2 regions of the Candidatus Acetatifactor stercoripullorum genome follow, and region 2 is predicted to be linked to the other one. Evidence: predicted binding sites of a transcription regulator. Region 2 holds the regulator's gene; the other holds the start of a gene.
What was found. The regulator Rex, encoded in region 2, represses fermentation and respiration genes when NADH is low (regulators of the CRP and FNR family bind a similar motif). The targets are predictions, from matches to a motif close to ATTGTTAANTANTTAACAAT.
Positions count from the first base shown of each region.

Region 1: the regulator Rex is predicted to act here: its motif matches at 1,881-1,900, upstream of gap (type I glyceraldehyde-3-phosphate dehydrogenase).

Region 1 covers NZ_CALWMU010000008.1:76,246-83,673, reverse strand. The annotation lists gene SHK35_RS03965 (phosphoglycerate kinase) at 1-694, opposite strand, end outside; gene gap (type I glyceraldehyde-3-phosphate dehydrogenase) at 777-1,790, opposite strand; gene SHK35_RS03955 (histidinol-phosphatase HisJ family protein) at 2,069-2,887, shown strand; gene SHK35_RS03950 (S24/S26 family peptidase) at 2,874-3,377, opposite strand; gene SHK35_RS03945 (PqqD family protein) at 3,504-4,670, shown strand; gene SHK35_RS03940 (ABC transporter ATP-binding protein) at 4,720-6,489, shown strand; gene SHK35_RS03935 (hypothetical protein) at 6,619-7,023, opposite strand; gene SHK35_RS03930 (nucleotidyltransferase family protein) at 7,105-7,428, opposite strand, start outside.
Region 2 covers NZ_CALWMU010000018.1:19,734-27,161, forward strand. The annotation lists gene SHK35_RS07085 (NAD(P)H-hydrate dehydratase) at 1-525, opposite strand, end outside; gene SHK35_RS07090 (hypothetical protein) at 643-1,266, opposite strand; gene SHK35_RS07095 (redox-sensing transcriptional repressor Rex) at 1,279-1,926, opposite strand; gene SHK35_RS07100 (ABC-F family ATP-binding cassette domain-containing protein) at 2,049-3,962, shown strand; gene SHK35_RS07105 (NADP-dependent isocitrate dehydrogenase) at 4,018-5,226, opposite strand; gene SHK35_RS07110 (GntR family transcriptional regulator) at 5,213-5,932, opposite strand; gene SHK35_RS07115 (2-isopropylmalate synthase) at 5,967-7,379, opposite strand.

The sequences.
Region 1 (7,428 bases), on a different contig from region 2:
CCATGCCTCCGCCGATGATCAGGGTATCGCATTTCTCCAGCAGATTGGAGATTACATTCAGCTTGTCAGCCACCTTTGCACCGCCTAAAATTGCAACAAAAGGTCTCACGGGATTCTCAACCGCATTGCCCAGGAAATTGATCTCCTTCTGCATTAAGTAACCCACTACATTCTCGCCGCCCTTTGCGGAGATGAATTTGGTCACGCCTGCAACGGAAGCATGCGCTCTGTGGGAAGAGCCAAATGCGTCGCAAACATAAATATCAGCCAGGTCAGCCAGCTCCTTGCTGAACTGCTCGCCGTTCTTGGTCTCCTCAGCTCCACGGAAGCGGGTATTCTGCAGAAGAACCACATCCCCTTCTTTCATTGCCTCCACAGCCTTGGCAGCGGCCTCGCCGGTTACGTTGTAATCCGATACAAACACAACCTCCTTGCCCAGCTTTTCGGAAAGTCTTTTTGCAACAGGCGCCAGAGACTCTCCTTCGTTGGGGCCATTCTTCACCTTGCCCAGATGAGAGCAGAGAATCACCTTGCCGCCGTCGTTAATCAATTTCTGAATGGTGGGCAGCGCCGCCACAATACGGGTGTCATCGGTGATCTCCCCGTTCTTTAAAGGAACGTTAAAGTCACATCTCACCAGCACTCTTTTTCCCTTTGCGTTAATGTCGTCAACTGATTTCTTATTTAAGCCCATTTCCTTTACCTCCAAATATTAAGGGTCCGGCCCTTTAAGACCGGACCCTGATAGGTCTTGCTTATTTTTCTGTAAAAACAGCTTAGTTCAGCTCGCTGAAATACTTGATGGTACGAACCATCTGAGAGGTGTAGCTGTTCTCATTGTCATACCAGGAAACAACCTGTACCTGGGTATTGCCGTCCTCCATGGGAGCAACCATGGTCTGGGTAGCGTCAAAGATAGAGCCGTAGGTGCTTCCGATAATATCGGAGGATACGATCTCATCGGTATTGTATGCGAAGGACTCTGTAGCAGCAGCCTTCATAGCCTCATTGATCTCTTCCTTGGTAACAGCGCCCTTTACAACTGCCACCAGAATCGTGGTGGAGCCTGTAGGGGTAGGAACACGCTGTGCGGAGCCGATCAGCTTGCCGTTGAGCTCAGGGATAACAAGGCCGATTGCCTTAGCTGCACCTGTGGAGTTAGGAACGATGTTGCATGCGCCTGCACGGCTTCTTCTCAAATCGCCCTTTCTCTGAGGTCCGTCCAGAGTCATCTGATCGCCGGTGTAAGCGTGAACGGTGGTCATGATACCGCTCATGATAGGTCTGCAGTCGTTCAGTGCCTTAGCCATGGGAGCCAGGCAGTTGGTGGTACAGGAAGCTGCGGAGATCACGGTATCCTCCGGCTTTAAGGTGGTATGGTTTACGTTATATACGATGGTAGGAAGGTCATTGCCGGCGGGAGCAGAGATAACAACCTTGCGGGCGCCTGCAGTGATATGTGCGGATGCCTTCTCCTTGGAGGTATAGAAGCCTGTACACTCCAGAACAACATCAACCTTCAGCTCTCCCCAGGGAAGCTTGCTTGCATCAGCCTCTTTATAAATCGTGATGGTCTTGCCGTTAACGGTGATGCAGTCCTCGCCTGCCTCTACGGTGCTTGCATATTTGTAAACACCCTGGGAAGAATCGTACTTCAACAGATGTGCAAGCATCTTAGGGCTTGTCAGATCGTTGATCGCTACCACTTCATATCCCTCCGCATCAAACATCTGTCTGAATGCCAGACGACCAATACGGCCAAAACCATTAATTGCTACTCTTACTGCCATTTTAGTTTCCTCCTAAAATATTAATTTTATATCTTTTGACGATCCTTAAGCCCTGGCACCGGCGGAAAAACCGCGGGAAAACCCTGTCAGATTGTCAAAATTTTATCAGCAAATCCATTTTACCTAATTCCCATGGAGAATTCAAGATGTAAATAAAAAATAATTACCGGTTTTGGGTAAATTTTACACTTTGTTTAGATTTCATATGGCTTTTCACCGGATTTTTGATATACTGTGGATGTACGCTTTTAAAAGTTTTTACAGGAAAGGAAAAAATTATGCCCATTACGTCTGATTTTCATCTGCACTCCTCCTTTTCCGGGGATTCCTCCACTCCCATGGAGGAAATGATCCTGAGAGGAATTTCCCTGGGACTTACGGAAATCTGCTTTACGGAGCACAATGATTTCGAATATCCGCCCTCCCCCGATGGAGACGGCTCCCAGTTTTTATTAAACACCGACGCCTATCTCTATGACCTGATCCGGTATCGGGAAAAATATGCTGACAAAATCAAGGTTCTCTTTGGCGTAGAGCTGGGCCTGCAGCCGCAGCTTATGCGGCAGGACGCCGTATATGCAAAGTCCTATGATTTCGACTTTATCATCGGCTCCTCCCACTTGTGCCACGGGAGAGACCCCTACTTCCCTTCTTTTTTTGAAGGGCGCACGCAGGAGGAAGCCTATCTGGAATATTTTGAATCCATTCTGGAAAATATTAGGAAGCACTCTAATTTTGACGTGTACGGCCATCTGGATTATGTGGTCCGCTACGGCCCAAACAAGGATCAGGGCTATTCTTACGCCGGATACAGGGAAGTGCTCGATCAGATTCTGGAAGCGTTAATCGAGGGCGGAAAGGGGCTTGAGGTAAATACAGGGGGGCTAAAGAGAGGACTTTCCGATCTTCATCCCTGTACGGATATCCTGAAGCGCTACAGACAGCTTGGCGGAGAAATCGTCACCGTCGGGTCCGATGCCCACAACGCGCAGAGCATGGCTGCCGACTTCGACCGGGCGGGAAAAGTGCTGCTGGATTGCGGTTTTCGGTATTACACCATCTTTGAAAAACGCACTCCCGAATTTAGGAGGATCTAATTTTTCGTATTTTCGCCAAAACGCCCCAGAAAAAGGGGCGGATTGGGCGGAAAAAAAGCCATATCCCGGCAGACAGTCTGTAAATGGGGTTTTTCACAGAAAACCGGTGTCCTCTGCGGATTACCTCTTTTAGAATGCCTTTGATCTGTCCCCCTGAAAGAGGCCCTTCTATTTCCTTTTGATTATCTCCCAGCATATAAAATTCATTGCCCCTCCGCTTCCAGATGCGATGCAGCACCAGTCTGCCGCTTTCCCTCCGGTAAAGGGCTACATCCCCTCTTTTGAGCTTCGCTATGTCCGGGGGGCCGATCACCGCCTCATCCCTTTCCGGCACAAAAAGGGGATACATGCTGAAGCCCTTTGGGTGAATCCTGATCAGGTTCCCTTCCTCCAGCAGTTTTTCGATATCCGCCTTCGCCCCCCGCTCCTTTTCTTTCCGTTCCATGTGTCTTTGCCCTATGTCCCTTTTTTCTGCATTCTTCTGCTCCATGCCCATTTGCTCCCCTTCCGATCCTTCCCCTGTTTCCGCCCTTTATCATGCCTGCTTGTATGAAGTATTATAGCATTTTTACTTCAGGAATGCTATAATGCCCTTATACTGAAATCGGAGGAAAAAATGAAGCGAAGCAAGGACTATATGTTATGCCATATATCGGGAATCCCCTATCTTCTCCCCTTCGGGCAGGGAATTGCCGATCACAGGCGGGGAATCAAAATCAACGAAACCGGCGTCTATCTCTGGGAGCTTTTAAAGCAGGACTGTACGGAAGATATGCTGGTTTCCAAATGTGCCTCTCATTTCCATGCAGACAGCGCCCTGCTGCCGGGGCTTCGAAAAGACATCCAACAATTTTTGAATATCCTGCAGGCCCATGGGATTATAGAATCCTCACAGGCAAGACCGGACAGCCCCGTCTCCTTTTACAGGCAGATCAAAATCGGAGGCCTTATATTGGAATTAAGGGGTCCTGCCGGTGCATTTTCAGATTTTTTTCTCCCCTTTGCCGTACAAAAATGCGAAAATGTGCACCAAAGGATAAGGGTGCTGTGCCGCATGCCTGCAAAGCATCCAAACGGCGCCGTGCTTCTGCGAAGCAGTGATCTGGTGGTTATGGAGGGGGAGGCAGAATATATCTTCCTGTTCCCCGCTCTTCGTCATATTTGGGAAGCGAGAATAACAAGGGACGGCTCTTTGATGACCTTTTACTGCCGTCCGCCCTTTACGGATGCCTTTCGGGAAAATCTGTTTCACGCCATCCGGCTGGGCTTTTTGTATCTTTCCCAAAGGCATCACATGGCGGTGATTCATTCCGCTTCTTTGCTCTACCAGGGCAGGGCATGGCTCTTTGCCGCTCCCTCTGGAACGGGCAAATCCACACATACCGGGCTTTGGAACCAAGTCCTTCAGGCTCCCCTCATCAACGGGGATTTAAATCTTCTTGCCATGGATGGGGAAACCCCCTTCGTTCATGGGCTTCCCTGGTGCGGGACCTCCGGAATCAGCAATACGGGCTCCTACCCCTTAGGAGGCATTATCCTCCTCAGACAGGCGGAAAAAAATTATATAGAAGCCCTCAGTGAGGATCAGAAACAGCTTCTTGTGATGCAGCGGTTCATATCGCCGGCCTGGAACAAAAAGCAGCAGGAGGCTAATCTATCCTTCGCGGGCAGGCTGCTGCCCCATATTTTCATCTGCAGACTGCACTGTACAAAGGAGGTCTCCGCCGTTTATGTGATCAAACAGGCCATCGACAGCTATTTGGAAATGCAGATTGAAAATTAAAATTCCCTTCTGATTACAAAGCCGTCCGCGCGGCAGAATGAGAGAAAAAATGTTTGAAAAGATAAAGCATATCAAAAAGAGGATACAGGAAGGCCTGCTGAAGGATATGTGGCGGCAGACAAAATGGATTTACCGGTACGCCAGACGTTATTGGGGGGCCATGATTTTTTATACATTTCTGGGTCTTACGGGCACACTGGTTTCCCTGGGCTCCAGCCTTATCTCCAAAAATCTGGTGGACATTATCACCGGCCGTCAGACCGGTGAGCTGCTTAAAACCTTTTGTCTGATGATCGGCTTTGGCATGGGCAGCGCCCTGATGAATCAGCTCTGCAATTATGCCTCCTCCTGGATCAGCATGAAGGTGGACACGGAAATCAAGGCGGATATTTTTTCAAAAATGCTGGTAGTGGATCTGGAATCCATAGCCCATTACCACACCGGCGATCTTTTGACCCGCTGGAGCCAGGATACCTCCAATATAGCTTCTGGGGTGTTAAATTTTCTCCCAAATCTGATCATTTACCTGTTCCGGTTTATCAGCGCCTTTGCCATTGTTGTCTACCACGACGCCTCCTTCGCCTTCTTTGCCCTGCTTGGCATCCCCTTTGGCGCCGCCGTGTCCCGCAGGCTGTTAAAACGCATGACAGACAATAACCAAAAGAGCGCGGCCATGAATGCAAAAATGTCGGGATTCAACCAGGAATCCTTTGCCAATCTGCGCACCATCAAGGCCTTTGACATGGTTCCTCTGTATGTGAAACGGCTAAAGGATCTGCAGACAGAATATATCTCCATGAAAATGGATTTTCAGAAAATGTCCCTCTTTACCTCTCTTTTGATGACGGCGGTGGGACTGCTCGTGTCCTACAGCTCCTACGGCTGGGGCATTTACCGGGTCTGGAGCGGCGCCATCAGCTACGGAACCATGACGCTGTTTCTATCCATGTCCGGGACCCTGACCGGTGCCTTAAACAACTTAATTTCCCTGGTTCCCACCTCCATCTCCCTGACCACCTCTGCAGGAAGGCTCATGGATATTTTGAATATGCCAAAAGAGGATTACAGTCATACTGAGGAAACCTCTCTGTTTTTAAAGCAATACGGCGCAGAGGGCTTTTCCATCCATTTCAGCCACCTGACCTACTCCTACCGGCAGGGCGTAAATGTATTGGAGGATGCTTCCTTTACTGCCCGTCCCCACCAGATTGCGGCCCTGGTGGGGCCCTCCGGGGAAGGGAAAACCACAATGCTTCATCTGATGCTTGCGCTGCTTCGCCCGGTATCGGGAGAAGCCCTTCTGCTTGCAGGCAGTGGGGAATCCGGGGTTTCTCTGCCCCTGTCTCCCTCCACCCGCAGGCTCTTCTCCTATGTGCCCCAGGGAAACACTATGTTTTCCGGCACCATAGCAGAAAATCTGCGCAATGTAAAGCCCCAGGCCACGGATGAGGAAATCATTGCCGCCCTGGAGGCGGCATGTGCCTGGGAATTTGTAGAAGCGCTTCCGGAAGGCATCCACAGCTATATCAGAGAGCGGGGAGGAGGCTTTTCTGAGGGTCAGGCCCAGCGGCTTGCCATTGCCCGGGCGCTGTTGTGCCATGCCCCTATTCTTTTGCTGGACGAGGCCACCTCTGCCCTGGATACCGCTGTTGAAAAAAGAATTCTTCAGAATATTGCAAGGGATGCTTATCCCCGCACCTGTATCGTGACAACCCACAGACCCAGTGTGCTTGCCATCTGCGATGCTGTATACGCCATTCGTGACAAGCGCTGCGTACTGCTTGACCAGGAAGAAATACAGGCTCTTTCCGGCCTCTGACAATGCCAGCCTCTGGGTCAGAAAATGCAGTGGGCAACGTGCGCCGCCAGGCATACGCATAACGGGGGAACGGCCAAAGCCAGCCGTTCCCCCGTCTGTTTTCATGTATGTCAATGCCTGTCATGTCTGTCAATGCTGCCCGCAGTCATAATTACAGCTCAGCTGTGCACCTGTAATGGCAAGACCGGAATCCGCCTGCACCACCACATCTCCCAGCCCTACATTATCCTGGGCATTGTTGTGATAACCGTAAGAAATGGAAATGGCGCTGGTGCCGTCTCCTCCGGCCAGACTTCCGCCCGATGACACATAGGTCACCGGCTGATTGAAGGACAATGTCAGCACCTGCGCGCCGCTGTGATGTCCATCTGACGCATTATGGGCTCCCACTACCTGAATCCGGTAATCGCCCCGTCCCATCTGCGGTGTCTGCGTAATCACGGCATTTACCGTATAGCAATCACCACTGGCCAGATACACGCCCTCGCTGACTTCATCCACAATTTCCACTACAGGCATTTCATATTTTTCCATCAACCAATACCTCCCACACCTTTACAGTCTTCATAATCTACTTAATATAATACACTAGTCAATCAATATATGTCAATCACTTTACTTTTTCCACAGCCTCAAGCCTGCCATCAGACGGCTTCTCTGCCTTGCCTTCTTCAGGATGGACCAGCCGGACACCCTGCGTATTCTGCGGTTATTGAGCAGAAAACGCGCAAGCGTCACTGTCCAGAGGGCAGGCCAGATGAAAAACACGCTTCCCGCTCTTGGAAAATTCAGCCGCATCTGATGGTGAAATTCTCTGGCAAAGCCTCTAAGTCCCGCCTCCCTGAGCGCCACCATACGATCCGCAGCGGATTTTCCGAATTCCTCCGCCTCCAGAATCTCTTCCATGAATTCCCTTTCACAGCCCTCTTTCGGAAGTTC
Region 2 (7,428 bases):
CCTCACGGCTGTTCCCAGCACCCGTCCGGTGTCAGAATCAATGCCGCTTGGAACGTCCAGAGCTATCTTATACCCCGAAAGGCTGTTAAAGGTTTCTATGGCCTGGGCGAACTCTCCCTTCACCTCTCTGGAAAGTCCTACTCCGAATAAAGCGTCTATTAAAATAGTATATTCCTCCCTGAAAGGTTTGCTGCCTGTTTTCACAGGATAATTTTGCAGAATGGCAGACTGCTTCTCCCACTGTGGAGAAGCCTTTTTTCTTTCTCCCACATGCCATATCTCCACCTCCCAGGACTCCTCTGCAAGAAGCCTGGCCAATGCAAGTCCGTCTCCGCCATTGTTCCCCATCCCGGTAAGAATCAGCACTCTTTTCCTCTGATCCCGGCATTTTTTCATAATCTTCCGGATTTCTCCAAGTGCCGCCAGTGCCGCTCTCTCCATAAGCACCATGCCCGGAATGCCGATTCTTTCTATGGTATTGCGGTCATATTCTTTCATTTCCTCTGCAGTGACCAGATATTTCATATTTGCCTCATTTCTGCGCTGTCCTTTGCGCATTCCAAGTATAAAACAAAAAGGACTGTTCTGCAACAATCCTTTTTATTCACGATACAGGAAGCCCGCAAAGCATGGTTCCCATTGTTATTTTTCCGAAGAATTCTCCGGAAGCATGCTCATATCAAACAAATCCACCACATCCGCTCCGAACACATCGTGCATATAGGAATAGATTTCCTGATTCTGCTGCTCCATCTCCTGTCTGCGGATCAGATTCTTTTTTAAGTCAATCCTGACCTGCGTCACCCAGTCCGTAATCTCCTGAATAGCCCCTTGGTTTTCCTTCATGGTCCTATAACAGCATTCCATGGTAAAGAGCATCAGTTGAAAATTGACTCGGTCAATCTCCCCGGGCAATTCAAGCATCTCGTCCTGATATTTTTCCAGCTTTTCATTGCACTCTGCAATCAGGCGCTTGTTGTCCTCTATTTTCTGCTCCAGGGCGGCATTTTGGCTTTGCTCTGCCTCATTGACCATAGGCACAATCTCGCTCATCAGCTTCTTTTTCAGCTTCCTGATTTCCTTGGACTCTGTATTGAGCTTTCCCTGTCTGCGCAAAAGCTCATTGAGGTGTTCTGTCAGCTCTCCTGCAGCTGTCCTGCCCGTCTCGTCCAGCAGCCGGTACCATTTATTGTCCAGCGTCAATATTGGAATTTTTTTCCCTTGAAGGGCCCCTGAAAAAATTTCCTTTTTATCCTCGCTCCCCATAGCTTCCTCCTGCTATGCTTTATCCTTTTCCCGCTTATAACAGCCGATATTATAGGATAGCTTCATCAAGCTGTCGGAGAGATGCACGTTTTCCACCTGAATCCCTTCCGGCACATTCAAATCCACATGAGCAAAATTCCAGATTGCCCGGATTCCATTTGCCACAAGCCTCTCCGCCACTTCCTCCGCACCCGATTTGGGAATGGTAAGCACGGCGATATCGATATCGTTCTCCTTTACAAAGCGCTCCATCTCCTCCATGGGCATAACCTTTACCCCTCTGACGTCCTTGCCCACAAGCGCTGGATTTTTGTCAAACATTCCCCGGAAAATAAAGCCTCGCCGCTCAAAATTCAGGTAATTTCCCAGCGCCTGTCCTAAATTTCCCGCTCCTATTATAATAAAGTTATGCTTCTCATCCAGCCCGAGAATCTTGCCGATTTCCCTATAGAGATATTCCACATTATAACCATAGCCCTGTTGTCCAAAGCCGCCAAAATTATTAAAATCCTGCCGAATCTGGGATGCCGTCACCTTCATCAGCTCGCTTAACTCCTGGGAGGATATCCGCTCAACCCCTTCATCCTTAAGCTCTCCCAGATAACGGAAATATCTTGGCAGACGGCTGATGACAGCTTGAGAAATTTCTTTTTCTTCCAAAGATACTACCTCCAAACTATTTTATAAAATTATTATAGACGAATGTTAAAAACTTGTCAATGAATTGACAGGATTATTTCTCCAAGGTAAAATATTATGATACTATTGAGGAGGAATAAATTATGATACTCTCCTGTCAAAATATATCCAAGGCATTTGGCGAAAACAAAGTATTGGAAAATATCAGCTTCCATATAGAAGATTATGAAAAGGCCGCCATCGTAGGCATAAACGGCGCGGGCAAAACTACGCTTCTGCGCATTATCGTGGGTGAGCTTAAACCCGACCAGGGTGGCGCAGTGCTCTCTAAGGACAAGACGCTGGGGTATCTTGCCCAAAACAGCGAGCCGGATACCTCCCGTTCTATTTATGAGGAGCTTTTGTCTGTGAAGCAGGAGCTCATCGATCTGGAGGAGCGCATGCGGGAATGTGAGGAAAGCATGAAGTCTGCGGACGATGGCCGGCTGGAGGAGCTGATGCGGGAGTACTCTGCTCTCACCCATGCCTTTGAAACCAAAAACGGCTATTCCTACAAAAGCGAGATTATGGGCGTGCTGAAGGGGCTTGGCTTTCAGGAAGAGGAATTTGCAAAGCCCGTCTCCACCCTCTCCGGAGGCCAGAAAACCAGAGTTGCCCTGGGGCGGCTGCTTTTACAGAAGCCGGATTTGATTATTTTGGATGAGCCCACCAACCATCTGGACATGAATTCCATTTCCTGGCTGGAAACCTATCTGATGAATTATAGGGGCGCTGTGCTGGTTGTGTCCCATGACCGTTTCTTTTTGGACCGCATTGCCCAAAAGATCATAGAAATCGACCAGACAAAGTCCACAACCTTTTTGGGCAACTACTCTGCCTATGCGGAAAAGAAGGAAAGGCTTAGGGCTGCAGCCTGGAATGCCTACATGAATCAGCAGCGGGAAATCAAGCATCAGGAGGCGGTCATCGAAAAGCTGCGCTCCTTCAACCGGGAAAAATCCATCAAACGGGCGGAAAGCCGGGAAAAGCTGCTGGATAAGATGGACGTGATCGAACGGCCCACAGAGGCAAGGGCGGACATGAAGCTTACCCTTACCCCCCGCAGGGAGAGCGGAAAGGATGTGCTTTCGGTGGAGGGCTTAAGCAAAAGCTTCGATGGACACACCCTGTTTCAGGATGTAAGCTTTGAACTGAAAAAAGGGGAGCATACAGCCATTATCGGAGATAACGGCACGGGAAAGACCACCCTGCTCAAAATACTCAACGGCCTGCTTCCTGCTGACAGCGGCTCCTTCCGTCTGGGCGCCAATGTAGAGATCGGTTACTACGATCAGGAGCATCATGTGCTGCACAGTGAAAAAACTCTTTTTGAGGAAATTTCCGACGAGTATCCTAATCTCTCCAACACAGAAATCCGCAATGTGCTGGCCGCCTTTCTCTTTACGGGGGACGATGTATTCAAGCGCATTGCAGATTTAAGCGGCGGAGAACGGGGACGGGTATCTCTGGCAAAGCTGATGCTTTCCAACGCCAATTTCCTGATTCTGGATGAGCCTACCAATCATCTGGATATCATGTCAAAGGAGATTTTGGAAGACGCCTTAAACCAGTATCAGGGCACAGTCCTCTACGTCTCCCACGACCGCTATTTTATCAACAAGACCGCCCACCGCATTTTAGAGCTCACGGCCTGTCGGTTTGTCAATTACATTGGAAATTATGATTATTATCTGGAAAAAAGAGATACCGTCAGGGCTTCCTTTGCTCCCGCTGACGTTTCTGCCCCCTCTTTGGCCCCTTCCTCTTCCGAAGCAAAGCAGGACTGGAAAGCCCAAAAGGAGGAGCAGGCCCGGATTCGGAAAAAGGAAAACGATTTAAAAAAATGTGAGGAAAAAATTGCCGCACTGGAAGAGCAGCTTGGGCGGCTGCGCGCACAGCTTTCCGACCCTTCCCTGGGCACCCAGGCCGCAAAGCTTATGGAGCTTACGAAGGAACAGGAACAGGTGGATGCACAGCTGGAAGCCTTATATGAAGAATGGGAAATCCTGGCAAGATAAGCCGGGATTTCCCATTCTTTTTCTGAAAAATCTGCAATATTTCCTTAATGTTTTCCTACAGAAGAGTCTCCAGCGTTTCACGTATCGCCTGAATAAATTCCAGGGAGTTTAAAATCACAGGATTTTCACAGGTGGAAATCAGAGAAAGGCTCTTGGTCATCTTTCCATCCTCCACCGTCTTTATGCAGGCCTTCTCCAGCTTGTCCGCAAACGCGCAAAGCGCCTCATTGCCGTCCAGCTCCCCTCTCTTTTTCAGAGCGCCGGTCCATGCAAAGATGGTAGCGATGGAATTGGTGGAGGTCTCTTCTCCCTTCAGATGCTTATAATAATGGCGCTGTACGGTGCCGTGAGCCGCTTCGTACTCATAGGCTCCACTTGGAGAAACCAGCACGGAGGTCATCATAGACAAATCTCCGTAAGCGGTTGCCACCATATCCGACATCACATCTCCGTCATAATTCTTGCAGGCCCAGATAAATCCTCCCTCGGAGCGGATCACCCGCGCCACCGCATCATCGATCAGGGTATAAAAATAAGTAATCCCCTGTTTTTCAAATTTTTCCTTGTACTCTGTATCATAAATTTCCTGGAAGATATCCTTAAAGGTGTGGTCATATTTCTTGGAAATCGTGTCCTTTGTGGCAAACCACAGATCCTGCTTGGTATCCAGCGCATACCCGAAGCATGCTCTTGCAAAGCTGGAAATGGACTTTTCCGTATTATGGATGCCCTGAAGAATTCCAGGTCCCTCAAAATTGTGAATCAGCTCTCTTACTTCCGTGCCGTCTGCCGCCGTGTAAACAAGCTCCGCCCTGCCCGGTCCCGGCACCTTGATCTCTGTGTTTTTATACACATCGCCGTAGGCATGACGGGCAATGGTGATGGGCTTTGTCCAGTTTTTCACATAAGGCACAATCCCCTTTATCAGGATGGGTGCGCGAAATACGGTACCGTCAAGAATGGCGCGGATAGTGCCATTTGGGCTCTTCCACATTTCCTTCAGATGATATTCCTGCATCCGGGCGCCGTTTGGCGTAATGGTTGCGCACTTTACGGCCACACCGTACTTTAAGGTTGCCTTTGCGGAATCCACCGTCACCTGGTCGTCGGTCTCATTCCTGTGCTCCAGGCCCAGATCATAATACTCTGTCTTCAGGTCAATGTAGGGAAGCAAAAGCTCATCCTTGATCATCTTCCAGAGAATTCTGGTCATTTCGTCTCCATCCATTTCCACAAGAGGCGTTGTCATCTTAATTTTTTCCATTTGCTTCGGTCTCCTTTTCTTGTTTCCCGTAGGCTTCATTCAGCCCGTTTTTTACCATATTTTCATAGGCATTTATCATATGGCGGTTTGCAAGCTGCTCTGCCAGCCCGGCGTTTCCCGCCTTGATTGCCTCTAAAAGCTCTTCATGCTCATCATTGGACTTAGGCCCTCTGTCTGCGCTGGAAAGGGTTTTTCTGCGCACCCGCAGCACATACTGGTGAAAATCCTTCAGCTGATGCTCCAGTATCTTACTGCTGCAGGCCTCATATAAAATGTCATGGAAGCGGTTATCCAGCTCCGCCAGCTGCTCCAAATGTCCTTTTTCTGCGTGAAACCGGGCCAGATAAACGTTCTCCTCCAGCTCCTCAAGCTGCTCCTTTGTAATGTGCTCCGTGGCCCATCTGGCACACAGGCCTTCCAAAAGCGAACGGATCATATAAATATCCTTCACATCCTTTTGGGTGATGCCCGTCACATAGGCTCCCTTGTTGGGAATAATCTGAATCAGGCCTTCCAGCTCCAGCTGCCTGAAAGCCTCCCTCACAGGTGTTCTGCTGACTCCCAGCTCTTCGCCTATGGCAACCTCCCGAAGTTCTTCATGCTCCTCATATTTTCCGTTGAGAATATCTTCCCTGAGCCGGTGAAATACCCGGCCCCGCAGGGAGTACTTGTCCGTTACCTCCTGCTTCACATCATACTTGCTCACTTTTCATGCCTTTCCGATAAGCCTTGCTTTGGGCTTATTCACCAATGGTTATGTTTTTCTCCAGACATATACGGTTTAAACAGGCTACGATCTCCTCGTCCGTAAGCACGGTCACCCGTCCTCCCGCATATTCCTCGTCCACCCATTTCTTGATCTCTTTTACCAGCTCACTGGTTTTATCCACCTGCTTGTCTCCTTTAAGCTTGTAATAAGTGTTGATCCAGTGGGCTATGCCTGCCAGTCCCGAGGTGTTGGAGACGGCGCACAGCACCGGGCGGTTCAAAAACTTCTCTGTGTCAAAAATATTGTAAATCTCTTCATTTTTCAACAATCCGTCCGCATGTATCCCCGCTCTGGTCACATTGAAATTCTTGCCCACAAAAGGAGTTCTGGGCGGAATCTGATATCCGATTTCCTTTTCATAGTATTCTGCCAGCTCGGTGATTACAGTGGTATTCATGCCGTTTAAATCTCCCTTCAGCTGGGCGTACTCAAACACCATGGCCTCCAGAGGGGTGTTCCCCGTCCTTTCACCAATGCCAAACAGCGACGTATTCACGCCCGAGCAGCCATACAGCCACGCCGTGGTGGAATTGGTCACCGCCTTATAGAAATCATTATGACCATGCCATTCGATCAGCTCATGAGGCACACCCGCATGGGTATGGATGGCGTAAATAATTCCCTGTACGCTTCTGGGAATCACCGCACCAGGAAAATTCACGCCATATCCCATGGTATCACAGGCCCGTATTTTAATGGGAATCTGGTACTCCTTCATCAGCTTCATCAGCTCCAGGCAAAAAGGCACCACATAGCCGTAAATATCCGCTCTTGTAATATCCTCCAAATGACACCGGGGGCTGATTCCCTCCTCTAAGCACTCTCTGATCACACTCAGATAATGCTCCATAGCCTGGCGCCTGGTCATCTTCAGCTTTAAAAAAATATGATAGTCAGAGCAGCTTACCAGGATACCCGTCTCCTTCATGCCGATCTCTTTTACCAGCTTAAAGTCCTCTCTATTTGCACGTATCCAGCTTGTGACCTCCGGATACCGGTAGCCTCTCTCCATACATTGATAAACCGCATCCCTGTCCTTTTTGCTGTACAGGAAAAATTCACTGGCTCTTATCATTCCGTTGGGTCCGCCCAGCTCATGCAGATAATCAAAAATCTTTACAATCTGCTCCGTGGTATAAGGCGCTCTGGACTGCTGTCCATCCCGAAAGGTGGTATCCGTAATCCAGATTTCCTTAGGCATATTGTGGGGAACGATCCTGTCGTTAAAAGGAATCTTTGGAACCTCGGAATAAGGAAACATATTACGGAACACATTAGGCTTATCCACATCGTCTAATATGTACATATGCTCCTCAATCTGCAGCAGATTATTCTTCTGGTTCATGGTGACAGGACGATCTTGAAATGTGTCATTCTCTCTCATAGGGCACTCCCATCTGCCTGTGCTCAGGCGTTCATTTGTGTGCGGATGC